Regions from separate parts of the Arthrobacter sp. Ha26 genome, predicted to be linked through region 2. Evidence: predicted binding sites of a transcription regulator. Region 2 holds the regulator's gene; the other holds the start of a gene.

Region 1 (3,398 bases), on a different contig from region 2:
GCCCTTGGCGCCGATCCGTTGGTGGCTGACCTGGGGGACAGGCTGCGGGCACGCGGGGCGCGGGTGTGGCACCAGTACGACGGCGCCATCGACGTGGTGGCCGCTGCCGACCCGCTGGGCACCATGGGCCAGGAAGACGCAGACCTGCCATGGCCGGTTGCCATCGAGTCCGACGGCACCGAGCAGTACCGCACCATGAGCGTGCGTGAACGGAGCCGGTTGCGGCCCCAACTGCTGGAACGCCTCGGCTGGCGTTACATGCCGTTGTGGACCATCGAGGTATTCACCGACCCGTCCGCCTGCGCAGACCGAATCGCCGGATACCTGGGCCTCGAGCGGGTTGTCCTGCCGGGCCGGGCAGATACGTCAACCGGGTTCCTGGACGACGACGTGGACCAGGCCCTCAACGGCATCCATGCCGGAGAGCAGCGGTCCCGGCGTGGTAAAGGCGCAACCCTTTACGTGCCCGGCGCGGACCAGGACCACCTCCAGGGACATCATCAGGACGGCAAGGAGGCGGTCCCCGTGGCCACCGAAGACCAAAACAGTGACGCCGTGCAGCAGCCGGCCGCCCCGGCCGACAATGCGCCGCAAGACGGACAGGCCACGGACCAGGATCAAAGCCTGGAGCCGGTCCAGGGACAGGACCGGGACCAGGACAGGGGACAGGATCAGGAGCAGCACAGGGGACAGGGCCCGGTGAAGGACCCGGGACAGGCCGGCACGCACGGCATCCTGCCCACCAAGGCTGCGGAAGACGATCCCCGGCGCTGGGGCGACGCCGAAGACGACCACGATGCCTGGCTGAAGGAACAGAAGCCGCCGCACTGGGGCTAAGAGCCCGAGGCCTGCCGCCTGCCAATGCGCCGCGGCGCGGCCGTCAGCTTCTCGGCCGGGACACACACCGCTACGGGCCCACCAGGACGAAGAAGAGTTTCCCCTGCGTTGAGGCGCCAGCCAGGCGGGCGGCCTCTTCGGCGCTTGCCGCCACCACGATGAGGCCGTCCGTTTCGGCAGTGCCCAGCCATTGCCCGCTCTGCCCGCCCTTGCCCGAGGTCCACAGCACCGGTACCGCTGCTGCCAGGACTTCGGACGGCGCCTGCTGGTCGAAGCCGTTGGCCGCCGTAAGCACCACGTTGACAAGCTGCCCCGGCGAGACGAGCTGGATGGATGACGGGTCCGCCATCCGAAGGGGCACCGCGGCTGAACCCGGAGGCGTGCCGGCCAGCAGCCCGGGACCGAGCAGCTGGGCGTCCGTCAGCAGCTGGCCTTTGCGCAGCGGTGCCGCCAACTGCTTCCCGGCCAATCCGCTTTCCTGGTCCAGGAATCCTGGAGCCACCATGTCCGGCGGGACCTGCACGCGCGTGATGTCGGACGGTGCCATCGCCGAGCCCGCAGGGAGGTCCCGGGCGGCAGCAATTGCGGTAACGGTCTGGAGGGGTGCGGGAGTGAGCTGATGGACGGTGATCGCGGCGGCCACGGACAGCAGCAGGGCCACAGCCAGCCGGCGGTTCCGGCTCAGCCATCCGGCAAGGCGGGAAGCAGTTGACCGGCGCACGGAGGCACGGGGGTGCCGGGTGGCGGTCAGATACCGGGACTGGCCCCTGTTGGCACGGAGAAGGCCAGGACGGAGAAGGTTTGCAGGCATGCGCCAACGCTAGGGCCGGCCGGACTGCCGGCGCCAGGCGCGCGGCGCGCTATGTGGACAAACCGGACGGCCGGCGTCGAGCGGTCCTGGCGGACGGCGCTTAGCTGGCGGCGGCGGCCGGAGTGGACGCGGCAGGTGCCGCGGCCGGAGCCGGCGCGGACGGTGCGGCAGGAGTGCTGGCTGAGACGGTGCTCCCCTTGGAGTCCCGGGAATCGGTGCGGTAGAAGCCGGATCCCTTGAAGACGACACCCACGCTGTTGAACTTCTTGCGCAGCGTCCCCTGGCATTCGGGGCACGAAGTCAAAGTGCTGTCCGAAAACGACTGGACGATGTCGAAGGCATGGCCGCAATCCTTGCAGGCGTACGCGTACGTTGGCACTGGTGCTCCTCCTCTTGGGCAAAACGAGAGGTCCCGTGCTGCCCGGTCGGAGGTTCCGTCCGTTAGCAGTCGCAGGGCCTGAGTGCTAATTCTATCATCTCCGCGGGGCCGGGAAACAGTACTAGCCGTGCCCTCCCAGGGCCTGGAATCCTGACGGCGCCAGGACGGCTGGGATGGGACGGTCGAACTCCTCCTCGGGAATCTGCCCCGCCGGGAGCAGTTCCTCGTCGTAAATAACGGCGGCCAGCGGAATATTCTTCCCGGCCGTGGCCAGGTGGCCGAGGAACTTGTCGTAGTAGCCCCCGCCCTGGCCGATCCTGTTGCCCGTGACATCCACTGCGGTGGCGGGGATGAAGAGGCCGGCGGCCGTTGCGGCCACGTCCGGCCCGTGCCGCTCACCCCTGGGCTCCAGGATCGGCGCAAAGCGGCTCCGTTCGAAGCCGGCATCAGGGTCCCAGAAGACCCAGGCCAGTTCCCGGCCCGGCCCGCACACGGGGAGCAGGACTCTGTGACCGTTGTTATGGAGGGTGCTGATCAGCGGAAGCGTGGGCGGTTCCACGCCCACGCCGAAGTACACGCAGAACGTGGCGGGCGCTCCGCCGGCCAGAGTGTCGGCCCACGCCGCACCGTGCCGCGCCAGGGCAGCGCCTGCCGCCTCGAGCTGCGGGGGCGTCAACGCTGCCCGTCGTTGGCGGTGGGCACTGCGGATGATGTCCTTGGCAGCCTTGGCGTCCTGCAGCATGTCCGTTCCTCCATCACTTGCCGGTATGGCCGGCCGCTTTAGCCGCGCGGCGGGCCACCCTTCAATAATTACTGATTGCTTGACGCTGACGTTAGATTAGTCGGGTGACTACCAGTAACCCGAGAGTTCGCAAAGCCGTCATACCAGCAGCCGGACTCGGCACCAGGTTCCTGCCCGCCACCAAGGCCATGCCCAAGGAAATGCTCCCCGTCGTGGACAAGCCTGCCATCCAGTATGTGGTTGAGGAAGCCGTTAGCGTCGGTCTCAACGACGTCCTGATGATCACGGGACGGAACAAGCGTGCCCTGGAGGACCACTTCGACCGCGTTCCGTCGCTGGAGTCCACTCTCGAGGGCAAAGGCGACTCGGAAAAACTGGCGTCCGTGCAGGCCGCCAGCAACCTGGGTGACATCCACTACGTCCGCCAGGGTGACCCGAACGGCCTGGGCCATGCGGTCCTTCGTGCCAAGCAGCACGTCGGCAACGAGGCCTTTGCCGTCCTCCTGGGCGATGACCTCATTGATGCCCGCGACGAACTCCTGGCCACCATGATTGACGCCCAGGCCAAAACGGGCGGCTCCGTCGTCGCCCTCATTGAGGTTGAGCAGTCCCAGATCAGTGCTTACGGC
Region 2 (3,398 bases):
ACGTTTCCCGCAGCGCCGGGGGAGGCCATCACGGCGTCGGCGATGCGCGACTCCTTGGAGTTGGGCACCAGGTGGTCAACGAGAACGCCCAGGCGCCGTCCGGGGCCGGGCCTGAAATTGGTGACGGCGGCGGCGAGGTCATCAATGCCGTGCAGGGGTTCGACGACGATGCCCTCCACCCGGAGGTCGTCGCCCCAGACCTTCTCCACCAGTTCGGCGTCGTGCTTTCCTTCCACCCAAATGCGGCTCGCCTTGGCCACCTGTGCCCGTTGCCCCGCCACCCGGACCGAACCTGAGGCAGTCCTCGAGGCTGCCGCGCCGTTGCCCTGGGCCTGCTTGGGAGCAGGCGGCATCAGCCGGATCGCCTGGCCTTCGAGAAGGAAACCGAACCCGAGCCGGAAGGACCGGGACTTGCCCCGGCGGTCCTCCAGTGCCACCACGTGCATGCCGCCGGATTTTTCCACCCGCGTCACAGCGCCCACCCAGCCGGACTGGACCTCCTCCAGTACCATTCCACGCTCCACGGGCACTTCGGGCAGCTGCGTCCGGGCGGGGGCGGTCAGGTCCTGGGCTCCCCAGTTCTGGTATTGCATGGAATTACTCCGCTTCCTGCTGGTCCTGGCCCGGAATTTCGCCCGGAGCGGTACCAATGCTAACAACGGGCCGAGTCATAATAGACTGTTAGCACTTAGGCATGTCGAGTGCTAAAGCCTGTGAGGTACGGTGCAGGCTGAACGGCTGCCCTGATCCCTGGATGGAGGTGGAGCGTGAGCGAACCGCGCAAGCTGGAAGTTCTCCGGGCCATCGTGGAGGACTACGTCCACTCCCGCGAGCCGGTCGGCTCCAAGGCCCTGGTGGAACGTCACCATCTTGGTGTCTCCAGCGCCACCATCCGCAACGACATGGCGGCCCTTGAGGATGAAGGCTTGATCACCGCCCCGCACACCAGTGCAGGCCGCATTCCCACGGACAAGGGCTACCGGCTCTTCGTGGACCAGATCTCTGCGGTCAAGCCGCTGTCCCAGGCGGAGCGGCGGGCCATACAGTCCCTGCTGGAAGGCGCCGACGACCTCGACGACGTGCTGGAGCGCACGGTCCGGCTGCTGTCCCAGCTGACCAACCAGGTTGCCGTCGTCCAGTATCCGCACCTCAACCGGGCTTTGGTGCGCCACATCGAATTTGTCCTCCTTGCACCACGCAAGGTGCTCGTGGTGCTGATCGCCAACAGCGGCAAAGTCGAGCAACGGGTCATCGACGTCGGGCAGGACCTTGGCGACGACGTCCTAGGCGCGCTGCGTGCCCATTTCCTGGGATCCCTCGGCGGGAGTCCCTTGAGCCAGCTGGCGCAGTCATTGCCCGCGGTGGTGTCCGGCGTCGCCCCCGCACAGCGCCAGGCGGCGCAGGCGCTGGCGCACGGGCTGGAGGGGCTCGCACACAGCAGCCGGGAGGACCGCATGGTGATGGCCGGGACAGCCAACCTGGCCCGCTCCAATGTGGACTTTCCGCTCAGCATCGGCCCCGTACTGGAAGCGCTGGAGGAACAGGTGGTGATGCTCCGGCTCCTGAGTGAGATGGCGCAGGACCACCGCGGCGTGGCCGTCAGCATCGGCCGTGAGAACCCTTACGACGGACTTGCCGAGGCGTCGGTGGTTGCCACAGGTTACGGGCCTGACAGTGTCGCGAAGATCGGCGTGCTGGGCCCCACCAGGATGGACTATCCCACCACGATGGCCGCGGTCCGGGCTGTGGCCCGGTACCTGTCTCGCATTTTGGGACCCTGACCGGCGAGGTCCGGCGTCCAGGCATGAACAGTAGTGCCCGCAGCACACCTGCAGGCAAAACAACAAGGAAGAGATACGAACTTTGAGCAGCCACTACGAAGTCCTTGGAGTCTCACCGGATGCTACCGGGGAAGAGATCAAGAAGGCCTACCGCAAGCTGGCCCGCACCCTTCACCCGGACGTCAATCCCGGCGAGGACGTTGCAGACCGCTTCAAGGCCGTGACCCACGCCTACGAGGTTCTCTCTGATCCGCAGAAGCGCCGGGTGTATGACACCACGGGCAACGAGAACGGCACGGACAACGGCTTTGGCGGCGGCGCGTACGCCGGCCAGGGCTTTGCGTTCCAGGACATCTTCGATACATTCTTCGGCGCTGGCGGTTCCTCGGGTCCCGCATCGCGCGTCCGGCGCGGTCAGGATGCGCTCATCAGTGTCAGGATCGAACTGCGCGACGCCGTGTTCGGCGTCAACAAGAAGCTTGAAGTCGATACTGCAGTCATCTGCCCCACCTGCGATGGCTCGTGCTGCCGGCCCGGTACCCACCCGGAACGTTGCGATATCTGCGGCGGCAGCGGCCAGGTCCAGCGGGCGGTCCGGTCCATCCTGGGCCAGGTGATGACGGCAGCCCCGTGCGGCACCTGCGAAGGGTTCGGAACTGTTATCAAGGACCCCTGCAATGAGTGCAACGGGCAGGGCCGCATCCGCAGCCGGCGTTCGCTGACCATCAAGGTACCTGCCGGCGTCGCCACAGGCACCCGGATCCAGCTCTCCGGCCAGGGCGAAGCCGGTCCTGCCGGCGGCCCAGCCGGAGACCTGTACGTCGAAATCCGTGTCAACAATGACGCCACCTACGTCCGCGAAGGCGACGACCTTCACGCTACGTTGAACATTCCCATGACGGCGGCGGCGCTGGGAACCGACGTAACGCTGGAAACTTTCGATGGCCCGCAGGACATCGATGTGAAGGCAGGAACACAGTCGGGGGAAATCATCACCCTGCGCGGGCTGGGCGTAACCCACTTGCGCGGTTATGGGCGTGGCGACCTGAAGGTCCACCTGCAGGTGGAGACGCCTGCCAGGCTGGACCCGGCGCAGGAGGACCTCCTCCGCCAGCTCGCCAAGCTCCGGGGCGAGCAGATCACCGAGGGCAAGCTTGCCGCCAGTGGTGGAATGTTCGCCAAGCTTCGGGACCGGCTCGGTAACCTGTAGCGGTGAGCAACCCCGTCTTTTTTACCGCCTCCGGCTCCCTGGACCGGATGGCGCCGGAAGGGCGCTTTGTCCTCGAAGGACCCGAGGCCCGGCACGCGGTGGCCGTCAAGCGGCTGGCCCTAGGCGAACCAGTGGACATCGTGGACGGCGCCGGCACACGGATGAGCGGCACAGTACGTGCTGCCTCCGCCGCCGGGCTCGACGTCGAATGCACCTCCATCTCCGTTGAGGAGCGGCCCGAGGTCAGGTTGGTGCTGGTCCAGGCCCTGGCCAAGGGCGACCGGGATGAGCTGGCCATCGAAACCGCCACTGAGCTCGGGATCGATGCCGTGATTCCGTGGCAGTCCGAACGGTCCATCGTGCGTTGGAAGGGGGACCGTGCGGCCAAGGCCCACGCAAAGTGGCAG

The links. The regulator HrcA, encoded in region 2, represses chaperone genes, less so after heat shock. The targets are predictions, from matches to a motif close to TTNGCACTCGNNNNNNNCGAGTGCNAA.
Region 1: a site for HrcA is predicted at 2,090-2,116, ahead of AC5RVY_RS00835 (FmdB family zinc ribbon protein). Genes of this name have one in related genera too.

Annotation. Positions count from the first base shown of each region.
Region 1 is NZ_JBNHGX010000001.1:183,941-187,338, reverse strand. Features, by position in the region: gene AC5RVY_RS00845 (AAA family ATPase) at 1-837, shown strand, start outside; gene AC5RVY_RS00840 (RcpC/CpaB family pilus assembly protein) at 908-1,648, opposite strand; gene AC5RVY_RS00835 (FmdB family zinc ribbon protein) at 1,749-2,027, opposite strand; gene AC5RVY_RS00830 (5-formyltetrahydrofolate cyclo-ligase) at 2,149-2,769, opposite strand; gene galU (UTP--glucose-1-phosphate uridylyltransferase GalU) at 2,874-3,398, shown strand, end outside.
Region 2 is NZ_JBNHGX010000008.1:209,850-213,247, forward strand. Features, by position in the region: gene AC5RVY_RS17820 (DUF3097 domain-containing protein) at 1-593, opposite strand, end outside; gene hrcA (heat-inducible transcriptional repressor HrcA) at 768-1,781, shown strand; gene dnaJ (molecular chaperone DnaJ) at 1,864-2,991, shown strand; gene AC5RVY_RS17835 (16S rRNA (uracil(1498)-N(3))-methyltransferase) at 2,994-3,398, shown strand, end outside.